DNA from 3 places in the Bacillus paramycoides genome. Region 2 is predicted to be linked to each of the others. Evidence: a T-box and tRNA genes for the amino acid it is inferred to sense, from the RefSeq annotation. Region 2 holds a T-box; the other regions hold tRNA genes.
What was found. The T-box of region 2 lies ahead of serS (serine--tRNA ligase). A T-box ahead of a tRNA ligase gene usually reads a tRNA of that ligase, here a tRNA-Ser.
Positions count from the first base shown of each region.

Region 1: it has a tRNA-Ser gene. The T-box ahead of serS (serine--tRNA ligase) is inferred to sense a tRNA for this amino acid. The anticodon was not compared.
Region 3: it has a tRNA-Ser gene. The T-box ahead of serS (serine--tRNA ligase) is inferred to sense a tRNA for this amino acid. The anticodon was not compared.

Region 1 is NZ_CP152427.1:4,694,624-4,702,460, reverse strand. It holds rRNA gene AAG068_RS24545 (23S ribosomal RNA) at 1-868, shown strand, start outside; rRNA gene rrf (5S ribosomal RNA) at 971-1,086, shown strand; tRNA gene AAG068_RS24535 (tRNA-Val) at 1,091-1,166, shown strand; tRNA gene AAG068_RS24530 (tRNA-Thr) at 1,171-1,246, shown strand; tRNA gene AAG068_RS24525 (tRNA-His) at 1,256-1,331, shown strand; tRNA gene AAG068_RS24520 (tRNA-Leu) at 1,354-1,434, shown strand; tRNA gene AAG068_RS24515 (tRNA-Gly) at 1,464-1,538, shown strand; tRNA gene AAG068_RS24510 (tRNA-Leu) at 1,555-1,643, shown strand; tRNA gene AAG068_RS24505 (tRNA-Arg) at 1,647-1,720, shown strand; tRNA gene AAG068_RS24500 (tRNA-Pro) at 1,731-1,804, shown strand; tRNA gene AAG068_RS24495 (tRNA-Ala) at 1,820-1,892, shown strand; tRNA gene AAG068_RS24490 (tRNA-Met) at 1,913-1,989, shown strand; tRNA gene AAG068_RS24485 (tRNA-Ile) at 1,994-2,070, shown strand; tRNA gene AAG068_RS24480 (tRNA-Ser) at 2,088-2,180, shown strand; tRNA gene AAG068_RS24475 (tRNA-Met) at 2,208-2,284, shown strand; tRNA gene AAG068_RS24470 (tRNA-Asp) at 2,288-2,363, shown strand; tRNA gene AAG068_RS24465 (tRNA-Phe) at 2,376-2,451, shown strand; tRNA gene AAG068_RS24460 (tRNA-Thr) at 2,466-2,541, shown strand; tRNA gene AAG068_RS24455 (tRNA-Lys) at 2,552-2,627, shown strand; tRNA gene AAG068_RS24450 (tRNA-Gly) at 2,641-2,711, shown strand; tRNA gene AAG068_RS24445 (tRNA-Ile) at 2,722-2,798, shown strand; tRNA gene AAG068_RS24440 (tRNA-Asn) at 2,806-2,880, shown strand; tRNA gene AAG068_RS24435 (tRNA-Ser) at 2,888-2,978, shown strand; tRNA gene AAG068_RS24430 (tRNA-Glu) at 2,985-3,056, shown strand; partial or broken gene AAG068_RS24425 (anti sigma factor C-terminal domain-containing protein) at 3,194-3,334, shown strand; gene AAG068_RS24420 (L-lactate dehydrogenase) at 3,816-4,760, shown strand; partial or broken gene AAG068_RS24415 (dockerin type I domain-containing protein) at 4,934-5,136, opposite strand; partial or broken gene AAG068_RS24410 (TasA family protein) at 5,162-5,284, opposite strand; gene glgB (1,4-alpha-glucan branching protein GlgB) at 5,755-7,692, shown strand; gene glgC (glucose-1-phosphate adenylyltransferase) at 7,640-7,837, shown strand, end outside.
Region 2 is NZ_CP152427.1:17,832-25,668, forward strand. It holds gene dacA (D-alanyl-D-alanine carboxypeptidase DacA) at 1-118, shown strand, start outside; gene pdxS (pyridoxal 5'-phosphate synthase lyase subunit PdxS) at 280-1,167, shown strand; gene pdxT (pyridoxal 5'-phosphate synthase glutaminase subunit PdxT) at 1,186-1,776, shown strand; T-box leader at 1,831-2,052, shown strand; gene serS (serine--tRNA ligase) at 2,104-3,378, shown strand; tRNA gene AAG068_RS00090 (tRNA-Ser) at 3,535-3,627, shown strand; gene AAG068_RS00095 (DUF3797 domain-containing protein) at 3,794-4,186, shown strand; gene AAG068_RS00100 (deoxynucleoside kinase) at 4,222-4,890, opposite strand; gene AAG068_RS00105 (deoxynucleoside kinase) at 4,893-5,528, opposite strand; gene AAG068_RS00110 (isochorismatase family cysteine hydrolase) at 5,654-6,193, opposite strand; gene tadA (tRNA adenosine(34) deaminase TadA) at 6,301-6,801, shown strand; RNA gene ffs (signal recognition particle sRNA large type) at 6,881-7,145, shown strand; gene dnaX (DNA polymerase III subunit gamma/tau) at 7,278-7,837, shown strand, end outside.
Region 3 is NZ_CP152427.1:527,609-535,445, reverse strand. It holds gene AAG068_RS02845 (DsbA family protein) at 1-469, opposite strand, end outside; gene AAG068_RS02840 (transglycosylase domain-containing protein) at 657-1,433, opposite strand; gene AAG068_RS02835 (NUDIX hydrolase) at 1,861-2,322, opposite strand; gene AAG068_RS02830 (YebC/PmpR family DNA-binding transcriptional regulator) at 2,475-3,194, opposite strand; gene AAG068_RS02825 (DUF3884 family protein) at 3,544-3,864, shown strand; gene AAG068_RS02820 (hypothetical protein) at 3,976-4,104, opposite strand; tRNA gene AAG068_RS02815 (tRNA-Leu) at 4,202-4,283, opposite strand; tRNA gene AAG068_RS02810 (tRNA-Cys) at 4,294-4,364, opposite strand; tRNA gene AAG068_RS02805 (tRNA-Gly) at 4,379-4,453, opposite strand; tRNA gene AAG068_RS02800 (tRNA-Gln) at 4,459-4,533, opposite strand; tRNA gene AAG068_RS02795 (tRNA-His) at 4,597-4,672, opposite strand; tRNA gene AAG068_RS02790 (tRNA-Trp) at 4,692-4,765, opposite strand; tRNA gene AAG068_RS02785 (tRNA-Tyr) at 4,773-4,856, opposite strand; tRNA gene AAG068_RS02780 (tRNA-Thr) at 4,867-4,942, opposite strand; tRNA gene AAG068_RS02775 (tRNA-Phe) at 4,961-5,036, opposite strand; tRNA gene AAG068_RS02770 (tRNA-Asp) at 5,046-5,121, opposite strand; tRNA gene AAG068_RS02765 (tRNA-Met) at 5,125-5,201, opposite strand; tRNA gene AAG068_RS02760 (tRNA-Val) at 5,226-5,301, opposite strand; tRNA gene AAG068_RS02755 (tRNA-Glu) at 5,306-5,380, opposite strand; tRNA gene AAG068_RS02750 (tRNA-Ser) at 5,398-5,489, opposite strand; tRNA gene AAG068_RS02745 (tRNA-Asn) at 5,492-5,566, opposite strand; rRNA gene rrf (5S ribosomal RNA) at 5,575-5,690, opposite strand; rRNA gene AAG068_RS02735 (23S ribosomal RNA) at 5,792-7,837, opposite strand, start outside.

The DNA.
Region 1 (7,837 bases), 620 kb from region 2:
GATGCAGGTTACCCGCGACAGGACGGAAAGACCCCGTGGAGCTTTACTGTAGCCTGATATTGAATTTTGGTACAGTTTGTACAGGATAGGCGGGAGCCTTTGAAACCGGAGCGCTAGCTTCGGTGGAGGCGCTGGTGGGATACCGCCCTGACTGTATTGAAATTCTAACCTACGGGTCTTATCGACCCGGGAGACAGTGTCAGGTGGGCAGTTTGACTGGGGCGGTCGCCTCCTAAAGTGTAACGGAGGCGCCCAAAGGTTCCCTCAGAATGGTTGGAAATCATTCGTAGAGTGCAAAGGCATAAGGGAGCTTGACTGCGAGACCTACAAGTCGAGCAGGGACGAAAGTCGGGCTTAGTGATCCGGTGGTTCCGCATGGAAGGGCCATCGCTCAACGGATAAAAGCTACCCCGGGGATAACAGGCTTATCTCCCCCAAGAGTCCACATCGACGGGGAGGTTTGGCACCTCGATGTCGGCTCATCGCATCCTGGGGCTGTAGTCGGTCCCAAGGGTTGGGCTGTTCGCCCATTAAAGCGGTACGCGAGCTGGGTTCAGAACGTCGTGAGACAGTTCGGTCCCTATCCGTCGTGGGCGTAGGAAATTTGAGAGGAGCTGTCCTTAGTACGAGAGGACCGGGATGGACGCACCGCTGGTGTACCAGTTGTTCTGCCAAGGGCATAGCTGGGTAGCTATGTGCGGAAGGGATAAGTGCTGAAAGCATCTAAGCATGAAGCCCCCCTCAAGATGAGATTTCCCATAGCGTAAGCTAGTAAGATCCCTGAAAGATGATCAGGTTGATAGGTTCGAGGTGGAAGCATGGTGACATGTGGAGCTGACGAATACTAATAGATCGAGGACTTAACCATATAATATGTAGCAAATGTTATCTAGTTTTGAAAGAATATAAAAAACTTGTTGACTTTCAAAGTTAAATGAGTTAAAATAATTCTTGTCTTAAATGAATACAGTCTGGTAATGATGGCAGAGAGGTCACACCCGTTCCCATACCGAACACGGAAGTTAAGCTCTCTAGCGCCGATGGTAGTTGGGACCTTGTCCCTGTGAGAGTAGGACGTTGCCAGGCAAATGGAGGATTAGCTCAGCTGGGAGAGCACCTGCCTTACAAGCAGGGGGTCGGCGGTTCGATCCCGTCATCCTCCACCATTTAGCCGACTTAGCTCAATTGGTAGAGCAACTGACTTGTAATCAGTAGGTTGGGGGTTCAAGTCCTCTAGTCGGCACCAGAAATCATGGCGGTTGTGGCGAAGTGGTTAACGCACCGGATTGTGGCTCCGGCATTCGTGGGTTCGATTCCCATCAGTCGCCCCATTTTTCTTAAATAAATTAATATGCGGGTGTGGCGGAATTGGCAGACGCACCAGACTTAGGATCTGGCGCCTTTGGCGTGGGGGTTCGACTCCCTTCACCCGCACTTTTAATTAAATAACTCATACATGTCTTGCGGAAGTAGTTCAGTGGTAGAATACAACCTTGCCAAGGTTGGGGTCGCGGGTTCGAATCCCGTCTTCCGCTCCAATTTTCAATATGACATGCCGGGGTGGCGGAACAGGCAGACGCACAGGACTTAAAATCCTGCGGTGGGTGACCACCGTGCGGGTTCGACCCCCGCCCTCGGCACCATATGCGCCCGTAGCTCAATTGGATAGAGCGTTTGACTACGGATCAAGAGGTTAGGGGTTCGACTCCTCTCGGGCGCGCTTTTATTAACGGGAAGTGGCTCAGCTTGGTAGAGCACCTGGTTTGGGACCAGGGGGTCGCAGGTTCAAATCCTGTCTTCCCGATATTCCCAAAAACATGGGGCCTTAGCTCAGCTGGGAGAGCGCCTGCCTTGCACGCAGGAGGTCAGCGGTTCGATCCCGCTAGGCTCCACTTATTTCAATATCACTTATGGCGGTGTAGCTCAGCTGGCTAGAGCGTACGGTTCATACCCGTGAGGTCGGGGGTTCGATCCCCTCCGCCGCTACCATAAAGGACCTTTAGCTCAGCTGGTTAGAGCAGACGGCTCATAACCGTCCGGTCGTAGGTTCGAGTCCTACAAGGTCCACCATTGAAGGTTTATATCTCGGAGGTATACCCAAGTTCGGCTGAAGGGATCGGTCTTGAAAACCGACAGGCGGCGAGAGTCGCGCGGGGGTTCGAATCCCTCTACCTCCTCCATTTTTTCTAAAGTAAATATTTTATCATCGCGGGGTGGAGCAGCACGGTAGCTCGTCGGGCTCATAACCCGAAGGTCGCAGGTTCAAATCCTGTCCCCGCAACCAAATGGTCCCGTGGTGTAGTGGTTAACATGCCTGCCTGTCACGCAGGAGATCGCCGGTTCGACCCCGGTCGGGACCGCCATTTTTACATAAAGGCTCGGTAGCTCAGTCGGTAGAGCAGAGGACTGAAAATCCTCGTGTCGGCGGTTCGATTCCGTCCCGAGCCACCATTTTGAAGTCGCAAGCCGACTTAGCTCAATTGGTAGAGCAACTGACTTGTAATCAGTAGGTTGGGGGTTCAAGTCCTCTAGTCGGCACCACTTTCAAAATGAGCCATTAGCTCAGTTGGTAGAGCATCTGACTTTTAATCAGAGGGTCGAAGGTTCGAGTCCTTCATGGCTCACCATTTACAATTTAATGCGGGTGTAGTTTAGTGGTAAAACAAGAGCCTTCCAAGCTCTGGTCGAGAGTTCGATTCTCTTCACCCGCTTTTCAATTATGGGCCTATAGCTCAGCTGGTTAGAGCGCACGCCTGATAAGCGTGAGGTCGATGGTTCGAGTCCATTTAGGCCCACCATAATTGTTCCGCAGTAGCTCAGTGGTAGAGCTATCGGCTGTTAACCGATCGGTCGTAGGTTCGAGTCCTACCTGCGGAGCCATATTTATAGAGAAGTACCCAAGTGGCTCAAGGGGCTCCCCTGCTAAGGGAGTAGATCGCGAACGCGGTGCGAGGGTTCGAATCCCTTCTTCTCTGCCAGTAATTGGCCCGTTGGTCAAGTGGTTAAGACACCGCCCTTTCACGGCGGTAACACGGGTTCGAATCCCGTACGGGTCATACTAAAAGAGATAGCATAATCTGCTATCTCTTTTTTGTTGTGTAAAAGTGGACTTTGAATAGTCTGCTTTTTTTTATAGATTTCTTGTATACTTTTTTCTATTTAGATCGTCTAACTAATAGAAAGGAGAGAGTAAGGAAAGAAAGCAAAACCAAGTGAGCAAGATGTAAAAGTTATTGAAATAGTGGTAACGGGAAGTGCCGAGGATTTACAAAAATTAAACAGTCAACATTATGTAAAAGCTGCTGTATTAGGTGCTACTGCGGAAAATAAATAAAGAAGCTGCCTCTAATAGGTGATCTATTGGAGGCAGCTTTTTTATCCGACATTAACGGGCAGTAAAATTCCCACTGATTATAGGTTCACTTTATGTTGTCATTATTGTCGGGTTTTGTCGGTAAGTCGATATTCCTTGTCGAATCGACGATATAATTTGAGTTACGGTCGATATATTCCCAAAATTGTTGATATATTTAAATAATCGTCGATATAATTTCACTTACCGACAAAAACATAAGAAAAACCCTTTCACAATCTGAAGAAAACGCCTCCATTGAGATTGATTTCATACTTGATTTAATAACTTTACACTCTATGTGAAAAAGTTCACAAATAGGTCATAATTTGTGAAGAAATTCACAATAATACGTGCTACAATATGAATGTAAAGAAGTTAAACAACATTAAATTAGTATTTTAATTAATTACTTAAACAATCATAAAAAAATATATGTGAACAATAGAGAGGGGAAATTACCATGAAAAAAGGTATCAATCGTGTAGTATTAGTAGGAACAGGAGCTGTAGGTTGTAGTTACGCTTACTCAATGATTAACCAAGGTGTAGCTGAAGAATTCGTATTAGTAGATGTTAATGAAGCAAAAGCAGAAGGGGAAGCAATGGACTTAAGCCATGCGGTACCATTCTCTCCATCACCAACAAAAGTTTGGAGCGGTAGCTATGCAGATTGTAAAGATGCAGATTTAGTTGTTATCACTGCTGGATTACCACAAAAGCCAGGTGAAACTCGTTTAGACTTAGTTGAGAAAAATACAAAGATCTTTAAACAAATCGTTCGCGGCATTATGGATAGCGGATTCGATGGAATCTTCTTAATCGCAACTAACCCAGTTGATATTTTAACTTACGTAACTTGGAAAGAATCTGGTCTACCAAAAGAGCGCGTAATTGGTTCTGGTACTACTTTAGACTCTGCTCGTTTCCGTTACATGTTAGGTGACTACTTAGATGTAGATCCACGTAATGTTCATGCTTATATTGTTGGTGAGCACGGTGATACTGAACTTCCAGTATGGAGCCACGCTACTATCGGTGTACAAAAACTAGAAACAATTTTAGCTAACAACGAACAGTACAAACAAGAAGACTTAGATAAAATCTTCGAAAATGTACGTGATGCAGCTTACCATATCATCGAACGTAAAGGTGCAACGTACTACGGAATCGGTATGTCACTACTTCGTGTAACTAAAGCAATCTTAAACAACGAGAACAGCGTATTAACTGTATCTGCATACCTTGAAGGTCAATACGGTGAGAAAGATGCTTACGTAGGTGTTCCAGCTGTTATTAACCGCGAAGGTGTACGTGAAATCGTAGAACTTGAGCTAAATGAAGAAGAAAAAGTGAAATTCGCTCATTCTGTAAAAGTATTAAAAGAAACAATGGCACCAGTACTATAATAATTGCTAAATAATCCAGAAGTGGGGACCTACTTCTTACTTCTGGATTTATATATAATTTAATATAAATTCCTTTTCCGGTTTCCCTTGTATATCCCCAATATACCCCTTTTGCTGGATCAGGGTCGTTTATAGAAAAGAGCACTCTACGTAAAGTAGAGTGCTCTTTATTATTATTTTTTAGGCGTTAATCCTAATTTCGTTAAAATATCTGCCAGTGTACCGCCTTTAGATTTTTCAACAGGTGTTTGTGATTTAGATGCATCCGGACCTTTTTTCAAGAAGTTCTTTTCAACGAAGCGAATATCTTTATCACCATTTACATCACCTGCAAGTTTTCGTCAGGTCTTGCATAATAATATTGACCAAGTAGCTTTCAGTATCTAATTTTGTTGTTAGACAGCTTGAAATGAGTTACTCGATGTTTCGGAATCACTGAAATAAGCGAATAAACCACCGAATGTAAGTGATAAGCTGAGCGTTGCCGTGCCAACTCCCATTTCTAATTTTTGTTTTACTGGCATAAGAACCCACCTTAATTTAATTTTTTATCGAATTTTCGTTTTGGATATAGATAGAGTAAACACAGTATTTTAGTATAAGTTATATTTACGAAAATTTAATATTCTTTATTGAGAACAAAAATGTCTACTTATGAATTTCGTATTTCAATAAAATTATGACAAAAAATATTGAGAAACATTTTTTATGACAGATTATTTTTCTATGATTTCAAGTGGAAAATAACGTGAAAAAGAGGATAAAGCTAATAAAATAGAGGTTGAGAAATAAATAGTAAGGTGAAGGACTAATAAAAAACGAAGCGCTTTCAATGAATATTCGTCAAAATTCGATATTTTATATGGAAATGTGAAAAAAAACCAACATTTTTAAGAAAAAAACGTATATTTTTTATAAATTAACAAGGATATTTCAGTTTTTCGCAGAATTGGTAAAGTATAAAAAATTCTGTCATCTTAGTGAGGTGAGCATATTGAGTGTAATAAATTGTGAAGAAGTGAAACGAGATGAGTTTCATACAGAAAAGTACTATGAAAGTTATAACATCTTTGGCGCACATGTTGTGACGGAAGATGAGATGCGAGGTGTACGATTTACAGTATGGGCTCCTCATGCGAAAGCAATGAGTGTTGTTGGAGATTTTAATGAATGGGATTATGAGCAACATAAGATGCTACAAGTGACAGAAGAAGGAATCTGGTCCTTGTTTATACCGCATATTGAAGAAAGGGAAATATATAAATATGCGATTGAAACGATGGCTGGTGACGTCATTTTTAAGGCAGATCCGTATGCTGTGTATGCAGAAGTAAGACCGAATACGGCATCTGTAGTTTTTGATATAAAGGGATACGAATGGAATGATAAAAACTGGAGTCGTAAGAAAAAGAAAAAATCAGTTTATAAAGAAGCGATGACAGTTTATGAATTACATTTCGGTTCTTGGAAAAAGAAAGAAGACGGAGCACTGTACTCTTACAGGGAAATGGCAGAAGAACTCATTCCTTATGTGGTGGAACATCAATTTACACATATTGAAATTATGCCGCTTGTTGAGCATCCATATGATCGTTCTTGGGGATACCAAGGGACGGGATATTATGCAGCAACGAGTAGATTCGGCACGCCACATGATTTGATGTATTTTGTCGATGAATGTCATAAATATGGAATCGGTGTCATTTTAGATTGGGTGCCGGGGCATTTTTGTAAAGATGCTCACGGTTTATATTTTTTTGATGGGACACCGACTTATGAATATAAAGATAAAGATGTGCAAGAAAATCCAGTATGGGGAACTGTCAATTTTGACTTAGGAAAGAGAGAAGTACGTAATTTCTTAATTTCAAATGCGTTATTTTGGATGAGATATTTCCATATTGATGGTTTCAGGGTGGATGCAGTTGCAAATATGCTGTACTGGAATAAAGAAGGACAGGAGCAAAGTAATGAGCACGCTGTTTCATTTTTACGAGAGTTAAATGAAGCGGTGTTCGCAGAAGATAAAGATTTTCTTATGACAGCAGAAGATTCAACAGCTTGGCCACTTGTAACAGCTCCAACGTATGAAGGTGGGCTTGGATTCAATTACAAATGGAATATGGGCTGGATGAATGATGTACTGAAGTATATGGAGTGTGCGCCTGAGTACAGGAAGTATATTCATGAAAAAATGACGTTTTCTTTAATATACGCTTACTCTGAAAACTTCATATTACCGCTTTCTCATGATGAAGTCGTTCATGGGAAAAAGTCGTTATTAAATAAAATGCCAGGAGAGTACTGGGATAAGTTTGCTCAACTTCGTTTATTATATGGATATTTCTTTACTCACCCAGGAAAGAAATTACTTTTCATGGGAGGAGAATTTGGGCAGTTCGATGAGTGGAAAGACCTTGAAGATTTAGATTGGAATTTACATGATTTTGAAATGCATCGTTATATGCATGATTACTTTAAAGAGCTCATAGCATTGTATAAGCGCTCCAAACCACTTTGGCAACTTGATCATTCACCGGAAGGATTTCAGTGGATAGATGCTAATAATCATGAGCAAAGTATTTTCTCATTTATTCGTCAAGGGGATAAACAAGAAGATGCGTTAGTTGTCGTATGTAATTTTACGAAAGCTACATATGAAAACTATAAAGTAGGTGTACCAGATTTTGAGTATTATAACGAGATTTTAAATAGTGATGCTGAGCAATATGGCGGATCAGGGCAAGTAAATAAGAAACGTCTGAAGGCGATTCAAGAACCGTTTCATAATCAAGCAGCACATGTAGAAATTACAATTCCACCATTTGGCGTATCCATATTACGACCAGTGAAGACGAGAAAGGGGAGCAAAAAACAAGATGGCTCAAAAACAAAAGTGCGTAGCAATGTTACTAGCAGGGGGAAAAGGTAGTCGATTAAGTGCATTAACAAAAAATTTAGCCAAGCCAGCTGTTCCATTTGGTGGTAAATATCGCATTATCGATTTTACGCTAAGTAACTGTGCGAATTCTGGTATTGAAACGGTTGGGATTTTAACGCAATATCAACCACTTGAA
Region 2 (7,837 bases):
TGTAACAACATCTGCAGTAGAAGAAGCGAATTGGTTTACTCGTTCTATGCGTGGAATTGGTTCTTTCTTTAGTGGTATATGGAATAGTGCTGTTGATACAGTAAAAGGTTGGTTTTAAAAGCTCCTCATTGTAGGGGCTTTTTCTTATTCCTATTTTTCATACCGACTTTATGAAAAAGTAGTAGACAAGCATCTGATAGTTAGTGGTAGAATGTAAGAGTATTCTTAATTTTCGCCTTTAACGGGGAAAAGCAATTCACCTAGGGGGGTTTTTGTAACATGACAAATGTAACAGGGACAGAACGTGTAAAACGTGGAATGGCAGAAATGCAAAAAGGCGGCGTTATTATGGACGTAATTAACGCTGAACAAGCAAAAATTGCAGAAGAGGCAGGCGCAGTTGCTGTTATGGCATTAGAGCGCGTACCAGCAGATATTCGTGCAGCAGGTGGCGTTTCTCGTATGGCAGACCCAACAATCGTTGAAGAAGTTATGGGTGCTGTGTCAATTCCGGTTATGGCAAAATGCCGTATCGGTCACCTTGTAGAAGCACGTGTATTAGAATCATTAGGGGTAGACTATATCGATGAGAGTGAAGTACTAACTCCTGCCGATGAAGTATACCATTTAAATAAACGTGATTACACAGTTCCGTTTGTATGTGGTTGCCGTGATATCGGAGAAGCTGCACGTCGTATTGCAGAAGGTGCATCTATGCTTCGTACAAAAGGCGAACCAGGAACAGGAAACATTGTAGAGGCAGTGCGTCATATGCGCCAAGTCAATGCAGAAATCCGTCAAGTTGCAAGTCTACGTGAAGATGAGTTAATGACATATGCAAAAAATACTGGTGCTCCTTATGAAGTATTACTTGAGATTAAACGCCTTGGTCGCTTACCGGTTGTAAACTTTGCAGCAGGTGGTGTAGCAACACCAGCAGATGCAGCGTTAATGATGCAATTGGGTGCGGATGGTGTATTTGTTGGATCTGGTATCTTCAAATCAGAGAATCCGGCGAAATTTGCACGTGCAATCGTTGAAGCAACAACTCATTATGAAGATTATGAATTAATTGCAAGCCTTTCTAAAGGATTAGGTAATGCGATGAAAGGTATCGAAATTTCAACGTTATTACCAGAACAACGCATGCAAGAGCGTGGATGGTAATTGAAGGAGAACTTTAAAATGGTGAAAATCGGTGTACTAGGTCTTCAAGGTGCAGTTCGTGAGCATGTAAAATCAGTTGAAGCAAGTGGTGCCGAGGCTGTTGTTGTAAAGCGTATAGAACAACTTGAAGAAGTTGATGGTCTTATTTTACCAGGCGGTGAAAGCACAACAATGCGCCGTCTTATTGATAAGTATGCTTTCATGGAACCACTTCGTACATTTGCGAAGTCTGGTAAACCAATGTTTGGTACATGTGCAGGAATGATTCTTCTTGCAAAAACACTTATTGGCTATGAAGAAGCGCATATTGGTGCTATGGATATTACAGTTGAGCGCAATGCGTTCGGACGTCAAAAAGACAGCTTCGAAGCTGCACTTTCTATTGAAGGTGTGGGAGAGGATTTTGTTGGCGTATTTATTCGTGCCCCATATGTTGTAAATATAGCGGATGATGTTGAGGTACTTTCTACACATGGCGATCGAATGGTAGCGGTAAGGCAAGGGCCGTTTTTAGCTGCTTCTTTCCATCCGGAATTAACAGACGATCATCGTGTAACAGCATACTTTGTAGAAATGGTAAAAGAAGCGAAAATGAAAAAAGTTGTATAAGTAACTTGCAACTTGTATAAGATTATAGTAAATTGATGGTAACAATTTTATAAAATAAGCGTGTTGATAGGAAGTAGTAACAAATGTCGTTTCTTATAGAGAGTCGATGGTTGGTGGAAATCGATAGGAACAGTTTGTGAATCCATCCTGGAATGGAATGTGGAATATCTGTATGATTAGTAAACATTCCCGGTGAAGAGCCGTTATTTCTACTTGAGAGGAAGGCGGTAATGCTTTCAACTAGGGTGGCAACGCGGGTTAACTCCCGTCCCTTTATATAGGGACGGGAGTTTTTTGTGTTTTATAAAATAAAAGGAGGAGTATATAATGCTTGATATTAAATTTCTACGTACAAATTTTGAAGAAGTAAAAGCAAAGTTACAGCATAGAGGCGAGGATTTAACTGATTTCGGTCGCTTTGAAGAGTTGGATACGAGAAGAAGAGAACTACTTGTTCAAACAGAGGAACTGAAAAGTAAACGTAACGAAGTATCTCAACAAATCTCTGTATTGAAGCGCGAAAAGAAAGATGCAGAAGCCTTAATTCTAGAAATGCGTGAAGTTGGGGAAAAAGTAAAAGATCTTGATAATGAACTTCGTACAGTTGAAGAAAATCTAGAAAGATTAATGTTATCTATTCCAAATATTCCTCATGAATCTGCTCCAGTTGGTGAAACAGAGGATGATAATGTAGTAGCACGTACTTGGGGAGAAGTAAAAGAGTTTGCTTTTGAACCAAAACCACATTGGGACCTTGCTACAGATTTAGGGATTCTAGACTTTGAGCGTGCTGGGAAAGTAACAGGAAGCCGCTTCGTATTCTACAAAGGTGCTGGTGCAAGATTAGAGCGTGCTTTAATTAGCTTTATGCTTGACCTTCATACTGATGAGCACGGATATGAAGAAGTATTACCTCCGTATATGGTAAACCGTGCAAGCATGACAGGAACAGGACAACTTCCGAAGTTTGAAGAAGATGCATTCCGTATTGAAAGTGAAGATTACTTCTTAATTCCAACAGCTGAAGTACCTGTAACGAATATGCACCGTGATGAAATCTTAAGTAAAGAGCAATTGCCTATAAGATATGCTGCATTTAGCTCTTGCTTCCGTTCTGAAGCAGGTTCAGCTGGACGCGATACACGTGGCTTAATTCGTCAGCATCAGTTCAATAAAGTAGAGCTTGTAAAGTTCGTAAAACCAGAAGATTCTTATGAAGAGTTAGAAAAACTAACAAATGATGCAGAACGCGTGTTACAATTATTAGAGTTGCCATATCGCGTTATGAGCATGTGCACAGGCGATTTAGGATTTACAGCAGCGAAGAAATACGATATTGAAGTATGGATTCCAAGCTATGGCACATATCGTGAAATTTCTTCTTGTAGTAATTTTGAGGCTTTCCAAGCGAGACGTGCAAATATCCGTTTCCGTCGTGAGCCAAATGGCAAACCAGAACATGTTCATACATTAAATGGATCTGGTCTTGCAATTGGACGTACGGTTGCAGCTATTTTAGAGAACTACCAACAAGAAGATGGTACAATTATAATTCCAGAAGTTCTTCGCCCTTATATGGGAGGAAAAACAGTTATTAAGTAAATTTATAAACATTCATCGGTATGAGTGATTGGTAATTATGAGCGTTGTCAGTACTATAATGTAGGAGAGGAAAAGTAAAATTTTCCTTTCCTCATAATTTATTTTAGTAGGGTTGACTAACTGTTTTTCTTTTGATATTATATTTGATGTCAATATGGAGGTATACCCAAGTCTGGCTGAAGGGATCGGTCTTGAAAACCGACAGGCGGCGAGAGTCGCGCGGGGGTTCGAATCCCTCTACCTCCTCCAGATATAATTGACAACAGCGCATATAAGTGGAGATTGGAGAACTCGTTACCAACACGTAACGAGTTTTTATTTTAAAACCAATCATAAAGTATGGTGTAAGGATATATTGTCCTTATTACACACTCATATTCCGATGATTATCTTCATAGATATGAAAGGAGTCAACATGGATCTTATTATACAAACATTTCCTTTAGATGGAAAAACTTTATATTATGTACAATGTCCTGTCTGTAAGAACAATAGAATTTTAAACAGTGGTGCAAATGTATCACGCATTATTAGCGATGATACATTCCGTAAACTTTGTGGTTGCACTTGCGATGTAAAGCAAACCGCAGCAAAAGTAGAGGCACCAAAAAAGGTTAAAAAAGAAGCTGTAAAGAAAGAAGCAGCTCCAAAACGTACAGGTAAAGTATTAACAGCGGTAATTAACGGGAAAGAAATGACTGTTAAAGAGATTGCTGAAGCGTACGATATTAGTACGAGTACTGTTCGTCAGCGTATTAACGCTGGAAAAACTGAGAGTGAAATTATTGCTCCAACAAAAAAGAAGTAATTTAATAGAAAAACCCGTGCGTAAGCACGGGTTTTTTATTTTACAAGTTTACGTGTTTGTTTTAAAAAATGGCCAATTTTTTTAATGATTGGTTCAATGGAATCGCCATCTTTTAAAATATCGTATTCATTAATGTTTAATCGTAAAACAGGGCATGAATTAAAGTTATTAATCCAGTTTTCGTAACGCCCATGCATCTCTTTCCAATACTCGATTGGTGTTTGCTGTTCCATCGGACGTCCACGTTCTTGGATACGATCAACGATATCATCGAAAGAACCTTCTAAGTAAATTAGTAAATCTGGATGAGGGAAGTAAGGAGTCATGACCATAGCGTCAAATAAACCTTTGTATGTTTCATAATCAGTTTCCGTCATTGTTCCTTTTTCATGATGCATTTTTGCGAAAATGCCAGTGTCTTCATAGATAGAGCGATCTTGAACAAAACCGCCACCGTATTCAAAAATTCTTTTTTGTTCTTTAAATCGTTCTGCTAAAAAGTATACTTGCAAGTGGAAGCTCCAGCGCGTGAAATCAGCATAGAACTTGTCCAAATACGGGTTGGAATCTACCTTTTCAAATGATGTTCGATAACCTAAAGCGTTAGCTAATGCAGTTGTCATAGTAGATTTACCAACACCTACTGTTCCAGCGATAGTGATTACTGCGTCATTTGGTATATCATATTTTTGCCTTAAATTCATTATTATTTCGACTCCTTTAAGAGAGTATTTTGAAGGGCAGATAGGATGACGTTTAAATCTTCAGGATTTTTTACAAAATCCATATCGTCTCCGTTAAATTTCAATACTGGGATATCTGGATGATCTTTTTTAAAAGACTCCATTGCTGTTTCGTAATCTTTTGTGAGCTGTAGTAAGTAATTTGGATCCATATTTTTTTCGAATTCTCTTCCGCGCATTGCGATTCGCTTTTGTAATGTTTTTAGGCTAGCTGTTAAATAAACGATAACATTTGGCACAGGCATATCTTGCGTAAGGATACGGTAGATTTGCATGTACTTGTCATATTGAGAATCTTTTAATGTACGGGATGCGAAAATTACATTTTTAAATATATGATAATCCGCTACTACTGGCTTCCTTTGATTCAAATACTTTATGTTAATATCTTCTAATTGTTTGTATCTATTACAAAGAAAGAACATCTCTGTTTGAAAACTCCATTCGTCGATGTCTTCATAGAACTTTCCTAAAAAGGGGTTTTCATCAACAATCTCTTTCAGTAAGTGGAGTTGCATGTGAGTTGAAATTTCCTTCGCAAGTGAAGTCTTTCCAACACCAATTGGTCCTTCAACCGTGATAAATGGTACTCCGGTCACGCTGTTTCCTCCTTTCAATCAGTAATTTACCGTGGCTACTAAAAACACAAAACAGAATTATTGTAGCACAAGAGGGAAGCGAGCGGGTTAATTTGCTATAAAAAGTTAGAAAATAGATATATGTATTAATTAAATTTTATTTGAGATGACGGGACTATATTTGCTTTTAATGTGGCTTCCATTATTTTTAAAGCATGCACGTTATCCTGATCATGATTAGAGGCAATACAGTCCTGTGGTACATACAGTGTATAATTTCTCATATGAGCATCGTTAGCTGTAAAGAGTATACATATATTCCCGGCAATGCCTGTTAATATTAGATTTTCTATTTTTAGATAGCCTAATAAAGAATTTAAAGGTGTTTCATAAAAAGCAGAGTAATGTGGTTTAATGAAAATATAATCATCAGAACTTGGAGCAATTTTATGAATGATATTTTCACTATACTCATTTGTACAATGAGTAATTAGTTGGTCGATATCAGATCTCCAAAGTTGATAATGGTCATTAATATAAATTATGGGGTAGCCGAAGGATTTCATTGTTTTCTTTAATTGTAAAATAGGATTTGTTATAATTTCGCATTTTTTGGCTAGGATGGGCCCGTGTGAAAATTGAAAATCGTTAATCATATCGATAATGAGTAAGGCAGTGTTTTTCATATGTAATCCCCTCTCTTTTTTCTTAGGGTGGATTGAATTTATAAAAGTTATCCCATGTGTAGTAAATGGAAATAAGTGTACTTTATTTGTAATGAAAGGACTATGTTATGGAACACGATCAAGATATTTATTTTATGCAGTTAGCAATCGAAGAGGCTAAAAAAGCAGAGGCAATACAAGAAGTACCGATTGGTGCAGTTATAGTATTAAATGGGGAAGTTATTAGTGTTGCTCATAATTTAAGGGAAACTGAGCAAAGATCAATAGCTCATGCTGAGTTGTTAGCTATTGATGAAGCGTGCAAAAAATTAGGGACATGGCGTTTAGAAGATGCGACGTTATATGTAACATTAGAGCCTTGTCCAATGTGTGCCGGTGGAATTGTTTTATCAAGAGTGAAGCGAGTTGTATATGGTGCAAGCGATCCGAAAGGTGGATGTGCAGGAACATTGATGAATCTTTTAACGGATGAACGCTTTAATCATCAATGTGAAGTAGTAGCTGGTGTATTAGAAGAAGAGTGCGGTACGCTGTTAACAAACTTTTTTAGAGAACTTCGTAAAAAAAGAAAAGCGATTAAGAAATTGGAGAAAAGCAACGAGAATTAACGTATTTGCATTTTATAAAAAAACAAGTTATACTGATAGTGCCTTTAATGAAGGCAACCGAATATTGGTTTTAACTTTGCCGTGCTAAGCGGGGAGGTAGCGGTGCCCTATACTCGCAATCCGCTCTAGCGAGGCCGAATCCCTTCTCGAGGTTATGTTGCTGTAAGGTCTGCCTTAAGTAAGTGGTGTTGACGTTTGGGTCCTGCGCAACGGGACCCCGTGAACCTTGTCAGGTCCGGAAGGAAGCAGCAATAAGCGGGTCTTCTCGTGTGCCGCAGGAGTGCCTGAACCGAGCTAACTGCTTGAGTAACGCTTATGGTACGTAATCGACGGAAGGTGCACGGCAGTTATATATGTATACAAAACTCACCTTAATACTAAGGTGGGTTTTTTGTATAGAAAATAACTTTTGGAATCTATAAACAGAATGGGTTATAATAAATGAGATAATAACCTTTGAGGGAGGCCGTATTTTCGTGTCATACCAAGCGTTATACCGAACATGGAGACCGCAAAAGTTTGAAGATGTAGTCGGTCAAAAGCACGTGACAAAAACGTTGCAAAATGCCCTTCTTCAAGAGAAAGTTTCACATGCTTATTTATTTTCTGGGCCGAGGGGAACAGGAAAAACGACAATTGCAAAAGTATTTGCAAAAGCAATCAACTGTGAACATGCTCCCGTAGCTGAACCTTGTAATGAATGTCCTTCTTGTTTGGGGATTACACAAGGGTCTATTTCGGATGTATTAGAAATTGATGCGGCTTCAAATAACGGTGTAGATGAAATTCGAGATATTAGAGATAAAGTAAAATATGCTCCAAGTGCTGTAGAATATAAAGTATACATTATTGATGAAGTTCACATGCTTTCTATGGGTGCCTTCAATGCGCTTTTAAAAACGTTAGAAGAGCCGCCAGGACATGTCATCTTTATTTTAGCGACAACAGAACCACATAAGATACCGCCTACAATTATTTCGCGTTGCCAACGTTTCGAATTTCGAAAGATATCAGTAAATGATATTGTTGAGAGATT
Region 3 (7,837 bases), 510 kb from region 2:
CAACTTTTGGAAGCTTCTCTTTCACAATGTTAAGAAGTAATTCTTCTGTAATCCATTCTTCCGTATCTTTCTTTTGACTTTGATAAATCTCATCATAGAAAGTCCAGAATGAATCTTTATCTTGTTTATAAATTGCTTCACCAGCTGCTGCACCTAAATCAGAGTCTTTTCCGATAAATGGGAAGTTAATAAAGTATAACTGCACTTTGCCTTTATCGATATACTCTTCTTTTAATCGTGGTAATACTGTTACATCCCAAGTACGACAAGCAGGACATTTGAAGTCTCCAAATTCAACTACCTTAACTGGGGCATCATCTTTCCCTAAAGATTGTTGTGTGGAATAAGCAAACATCTCATTCCCTTTATCCTTTTTGTCATTTATGATGCTATACGCAATTGTTCCGATTACAATCAATACTGCGATAGAAAAAACTATACCAAGAGCCATGAGTTTATTTGATTTCATATACATTCCTCTTTAAATTCATATTCTGTATACAGCATTGTACACAATACACATAATATCAACACTTATATACGTCACGCAATGAACACGCTCACATAAATTACAAAAACACAATAATTGTGACGATATTGTGTCACAATTTGTCACAATTTATTCAAAAAAAGAAGCTCCTATGTAGGAACTTCCTTTAGCTTACTGCTTTTTCACGAGCACTATTTAACATCGACTGCTCTGTTTTTATATCATGACGAATTACTAACTTCTCACTAACTGCTTGCACATACTCATCATGATTGATATATCCTTCTTTCTCCATCAATCTCAAAACGACATTTCGTCTCTCTACGGCCTTATCATAATTTTGTGCCGGTGAGTAATAAGAAGGTGCCTTTACTACAGCAGCCATCATTGCACTTTCAGCTAGCGTTAATTGACTTACCTTTTTACCGAAGTAAAGGTTTGCCGCTTTTTCAATTCCCCATGCTCCTTCTCCGTAATAAATATTGCTTACATACAATTTTAAAATTTCATCCTTCGTAAATGTACGTTCAATTTTTTTCGTATAGAAAATCTCTTTCCACTTACGAGAAAATGTACGTTCATTCGTTAAAAAAGCATTTTTGGATAACTGTTGTGTAATTGTACTTCCACCCTGCACAACACCACCAGCTTTTATATTTTCAACAGACGCTCTGACAATCGCTATATAATCTAAACCGTTATGATGATAAAACCTTTTATCTTCTGTCGCAATAAATGCATGTGTTAATGATTCTGGCACCTCTAACTTAGCCGGTACATGTAATTTACTAATATCACTTTGCTCGATCATCACATTTCCAACGAATAATAACGTACAACTTAACAATAATAATAATATAATGGCTTTATAAAAGAATTTAGTCATTGGATTTAATGCAACTTTTTGATGATAGTTCACCCTAGATAATACTCGTTCTTTCATCTTGAACACCTCTTTTCCACACAGCGTATAACTCTTACTTTAAGAATACCTTGTTGTAAAAAAACATCCCATCGATTTCTCTTACACGTACCTTACATCATTGTAAGGTATAAAAAAGTATTGTATCACAGTCTTTTTTTATCTACTATTCATCTGAAATATTGAATATAGATTATGCTAAACCAATAACAGAGTATACCTTAAGCTTATACTTCCCTATTAAAACATCCTATTTTCATTATATCATCTACAAATATATATATTTGTAAGTATCTAGCAATCTAAATGTATACAATATATCATACATTATACAGAACAAACGTTCTCAAAATCAATACTAGCCCTATTATTATTTTGACCTTTTTCTTAAACAGTATACAAAAAAGAGTAGTGATTTGATTGTATCTCAAACCAGCTACTCTTTTCTTTATAATCTACCTATTAAATGATATGGCTGCACTTCCCACGTTTCGTACGGAATACAATGTATTGCTCTCATCGCATCAAGCGTTCTGGATTTCATATGAGGACGCGTTATGTACTCATCTATGTTCTCTTCATTTAAAGCAACAAATTTAGCCTCTTGTATTTCTTCAGGCTGAATGTGTATTTCACCGCTCACGTATGCGACTTTAAAAACAACAGCTAGAATGTGCATGGAAGCATTATAATAAACTCCTGTAATACCGATAGGCTTCACCGTTAATCCTGTTTCCTCTTTTATTTCCCTACAAACAGCTTGATCGAGCGCTTCTCCTTCTTCTACCTGTCCTCCTGGCAACTCCCACGTATCCGATCGCCAATGTACTTTAGCTAATAACACTTCGTCTTTTTCATTTGTTAAATAACCTGCTACAGCAACGATATGCTTTGGTGTTTTATGTTCCATATTAAGCCTCCTAGCAATAATGAATATTTCACATATCCGTATAAGCATATTCCCTGTCTACAACAAAATACCTTTACTCATTCATCCCCTTAATTAAATTCATAAAAAAGAAGCCCCTATCCGTTAAACGAAAGGGGCTTCTATCTATCGTATTATTCTCCTAAGTCTACGTTGTGGTAAACTTGTTGCACATCTTCTAGATCTTCTAACGCATCAACCATTTTTTCAAATTGCACTTGTGCATCTTCAGGAAGTGTTACATCACTTTGTGCAAGCATTGTTAATTCAGCAACTGTGAATTCTTCAACACCAGCATCTTTAAGTGCAGATTGTACTGCATGGAATTGATCAGGCTCAGCATACACGATAACAGCATCTTCTTCTTCAAGAATATCACGTGCATCCACATCTGCTTCCATTAAAATTTCAAGCACTTCATCTGATGTTTTCCCTTCAAGACCGATAACAGCTGTCGCATCAAACATGTAAGCTACAGAACCGTTTACACCCATGTTACCACTGTTTTTGCTAAATGCAGCTCGTACATCTGCTGCAGTACGGTTTACGTTATTCGTAAGTGTATCTACAATTACCATAGATCCATTTGGTCCGAATCCTTCATAACGAAGCTCATCATAATTTTCTTCTGAACCGCCTTTTGCTTTTTCAACTGCACGATCGATAATTGTTCTTGGAACATTATATGTTTTCGCACGTTCCAATACAACTCTAAGCGCTTGGTTTGATTCTGGATCTGGCTCGCCTTGTTTTGCCGCCACATAAATTTCACGTCCAAATTTCGCGTATATACGGCTAGTATTTGCATCTTTTGATGCTTTTTTATCCTTAATATTATTCCATTTACGACCCATACTTTCCACTCTCTTTCCCGTTTTAAATCTACATAAAAATATTAATATGAAATATAATGTGTATTCAACACATTTTTAAAAGAAATATAAAAAGTTCATCTTTAATTCATATTACAGACATAATATAAATCACTATCATTTTGTTCTTTCGACAAGTTATATTATACATGAATTCCTACGTTTATTACGAATTTTAGAAGCACATAGTATAATTTAACAAAAAAACTCTAACTTTTCTGTTAGAGTTTTTTATATCGCCGATACCTATTTCCATAATATCACTATAATTACTTTCTATTGTTGTATAATTAAAATAAGAAAAAATTTAAAGGGGAAATGGGGGAGAATTATGACACATTCAAACGAAAAAAACACACATGCTCTTAAAGGAATAGGAGAAAAGCTAAACCCAACTATCTATCAAGTGAGATTGATGAAATTAGATGAACCAATTCGATTTGAGTCGTTTCCTGAATTAAAGGAATTAGGAGACTGGTTGAGCACTTCAACGCAAATGTGGGCGTGCCACTCAACTATGTACAAGTACAACAGAGCAGAGTTTGAAAAGAGGTTTTTAGAAATTACAAACTTAACCGTTGATAATGTACTAATATCTACTGGTGGTGTCGGATTTAACTTCATGTCACCGGGGTGGAGAAATTCTCTCTAGAGTGCTCAAAAAGAATATTGTATATCCAATATTCCGATGGCATTTTATAGAATAATGGAATGAACAGGATAAAAATGAATATTCGTTTTTATCCTGTTCATTTTTCGTAGTTTACTCCAACTGTATCGCATGGGCTTTCATAGAGAAAAAATTTAATGCTTCTTCATCAATGGTTACATACGGCGATTTCTTTGCCAATTTTAATTCTGCTTCTAGTAATAATGTTCTACGTTTACCCACCGCACACGACCTTTTTAGTGCTTATTTTACCGTCTAATGAAAACATAAAAAAGCTCTATACAATTAGTATAGAGCTTTTTTATTACGCCGTTCGTGATACCGATGGTCGGGGTCGAACCGACACTCCCGAAGGAACACGATTTTGAGTCGTGCGCGTCTGCCAATTCCGCCACATCGGCACAAAAGAAAAGGCGGCAACCGGATTTGAACCGGTGATAAAGGTTTTGCAGACCTCTGCCTTACCACTTGGCTATGCCGCCATATAAAATTTTACTGGAGCGGAAGACGGGATTCGAACCCGCGACCCCAACCTTGGCAAGGTTGTATTCTACCACTGAACTACTTCCGCAAAAATGGCTGGGCTAGCTGGATTCGAACCAGCGCATGACGGAGTCAAAGTCCGTTGCCTTACCGCTTGGCTATAGCCCATCGAATTCCTACTTAATTATATGTAAGTATCCATTAGATTATTTGTAATTTTTAAAATAAAAATGGGGCGACTGATGGGAATCGAACCCACGAATGCCGGAGCCACAATCCGGTGCGTTAACCACTTCGCCACAACCGCCATGTTGTGTAAATATATTTGGCAGGGGCAGTAGGAATCGAACCCACACTGGAGGTTTTGGAGACCTCAGTTCTACCTTTAAACTATGCCCCTATGCAAATGGTGGAGGGGGGCAGATTCGAACTGCCGAACCCGAAGGAGCGGATTTACAGTCCGCCGCGTTTAGCCACTTCGCTACCCCTCCGAAACTTACATGGTGCCGGCTAGAGGACTTGAACCCCCAACCTACTGATTACAAGTCAGTTGCTCTACCAATTGAGCTAAGCCGGCGTATATGATTAAGATAAATGGTGGCTCGGGACGGAATCGAACCGCCGACACGAGGATTTTCAGTCCTCTGCTCTACCGACTGAGCTACCGAGCCTTATTAAAATGGCGGTCCCGACCGGGGTCGAACCGGCGATCTCCTGCGTGACAGGCAGGCATGTTAACCACTACACCACGGGACCATTTGGTTGCGGGGACAGGATTTGAACCTGCGACCTTCGGGTTATGAGCCCGACGAGCTACCGTGCTGCTCCACCCCGCGATAATACTATTCATATAATTTATATGGTGGAGGATGACGGGATCGAACCGCCGACCCCCTGCTTGTAAGGCAGGTGCTCTCCCAGCTGAGCTAATCCTCCAAAGTGGTGACCCGTACGGGATTCGAACCCGTGTTACCGCCGTGAAAGGGCGGTGTCTTAACCACTTGACCAACGGGCCAAATATTATAAATCCTATGGCGGAGAGCAAGGGATTCGAACCCTTGATACGCTTATGACGTATACACGATTTCCAATCGTGCTCCTTCGGCCAACTCGGACAGCTCTCCAATGGCTCCGCAGGTAGGAATCGAACCTACGACCGATCGGTTAACAGCCGATAGCTCTACCGCTGAGCTACTGCGGAATAATATTGCCTGGCAACGTCCTACTCTCACAGGGACAAGGTCCCAACTACCATCGGCGCTAGAGAGCTTAACTTCCGTGTTCGGTATGGGAACGGGTGTGACCTCTCTGCCATCATTACCAGACATTATTCTTTTGAGACAATCATTATTATAACTTATTTTCTTTAAAAGTCAACAAGTTTTTTTATGTTCTCTCAAAACTAGATAACATTGCTTCATATTATATGGTTAAGTCCTCGATCTATTAGTATTCGTCAGCTCCACATGTCACCATGCTTCCACCTCGAACCTATCAACCTGATCATCTTTCAGGGATCTTACTAGCTTACGCTATGGGAAATCTCATCTTGAGGGGGGCTTCATGCTTAGATGCTTTCAGCACTTATCCCTTCCGCACATAGCTACCCAGCTATGCCCTTGGCAGAACAACTGGTACACCAGCGGTGCGTCCATCCCGGTCCTCTCGTACTAAGGACAGCTCCTCTCAAATTTCCTACGCCCACGACGGATAGGGACCGAACTGTCTCACGACGTTCTGAACCCAGCTCGCGTACCGCTTTAATGGGCGAACAGCCCAACCCTTGGGACCGACTACAGCCCCAGGATGCGATGAGCCGACATCGAGGTGCCAAACCTCCCCGTCGATGTGGACTCTTGGGGGAGATAAGCCTGTTATCCCCGGGGTAGCTTTTATCCGTTGAGCGATGGCCCTTCCATGCGGAACCACCGGATCACTAAGCCCGACTTTCGTCCCTGCTCGACTTGTAGGTCTCGCAGTCAAGCTCCCTTATGCCTTTGCACTCTACGAATGATTTCCAACCATTCTGAGGGAACCTTTGGGCGCCTCCGTTACACTTTAGGAGGCGACCGCCCCAGTCAAACTGCCCACCTGACACTGTCTCCCGGGTCGATAAGACCCGTAGGTTAGAATTTCAATACAGTCAGGGCGGTATCCCACCAGCGCCTCCACCGAAGCTAGCGCTCCGGTTTCAAAGGCTCCCGCCTATCCTGTACAAACTGTACCAAAATTCAATATCAGGCTACAGTAAAGCTCCACGGGGTCTTTCCGTCCTGTCGCGGGTAACCTGCATCTTCACAGGTACTATAATTTCACCGAGTCTCTGGTTGAGACAGTGCCCAAATCGTTACACCTTTCGTGCGGGTCGGAACTTACCCGACAAGGAATTTCGCTACCTTAGGACCGTTATAGTTACGGCCGCCGTTTACTGGGGCTTCAGTTCAGAGCTTCGCTTACGCTAACCCCTCTCCTTAACCTTCCAGCACCGGGCAGGTGTCACCCCCTATACTTCGCCTTACGGCTTCGCAGAGAGCTGTGTTTTTGCTAAACAGTCGCTTGGGCCTATTCACTGCGGCTTTCCGTTAAGAAAGCACCCCTTCTCCCGAAGTTACGGGGTCATTTTGCCGAGTTCCTTAACCAGAGTTCTCTCGCACACCTTAGGATTCTCTCCTCGCCTACCTGTGTCGGTTTGCGGTACAGGCACCTTTTATCTCGCTAGAAGCTTTTCTTGGCAGCGGGGAATCAAAGACTTCGCTCCATAAGGAGCTTCCCCATCACAGCTCAGCCTTCACGATAAGCGGATTTGCCTACTTATCAGCCTAACTGCTTGGACGTGCACAACCAATCGCACGCTTCTTCTATCCTTCTGCGTCCCTCCATTGCTCAAACGATAAAGAGGTGGTACAGGAATATCAACCTGTTGTCCATCGCCTACGCCTGTCGGCCTCGGCTTAGGTCCTGACTAACCCTGAGCGGACGAGCCTTCCTCAGGAAACCTTAGGCATTCGGTGGACGGGATTCTCACCCGTCTTTCGCTACTCATACCGGCATTCTCACTTCTAAGCACTCCACCAGTCCTTACGGTCTGACTTCACTGTCCTTAGAACGCTCCCCTACCACTGATACCATTCGGTATCAATCCGCAGCTTCGGTGGTGTATTTAGCCCCGGTACATTTTCGGCGCAGAGTCACTCGACTAGTGAGCTATTACGCACTCTTTAAATGGTGGCTGCTTCTAAGCCAACATCCTAGTTGTCTAAGCAACTCCACATCCTTTTCCACTTAATACACACTTTGGGACCTTAGCTGGCGGTCTGGGCTGTTTCCCTTTTGACTACGGATCTTATCACTCGCAGTCTGACTCCTAAGGATAAGTCATTGGCATTCGGAGTTTGACTGAATTCGGTAATCCGATGAGGACCCCTAGTCCAATCAGTGCTCTACCTCCAAGACTCTTACACTTAAGGCTAGC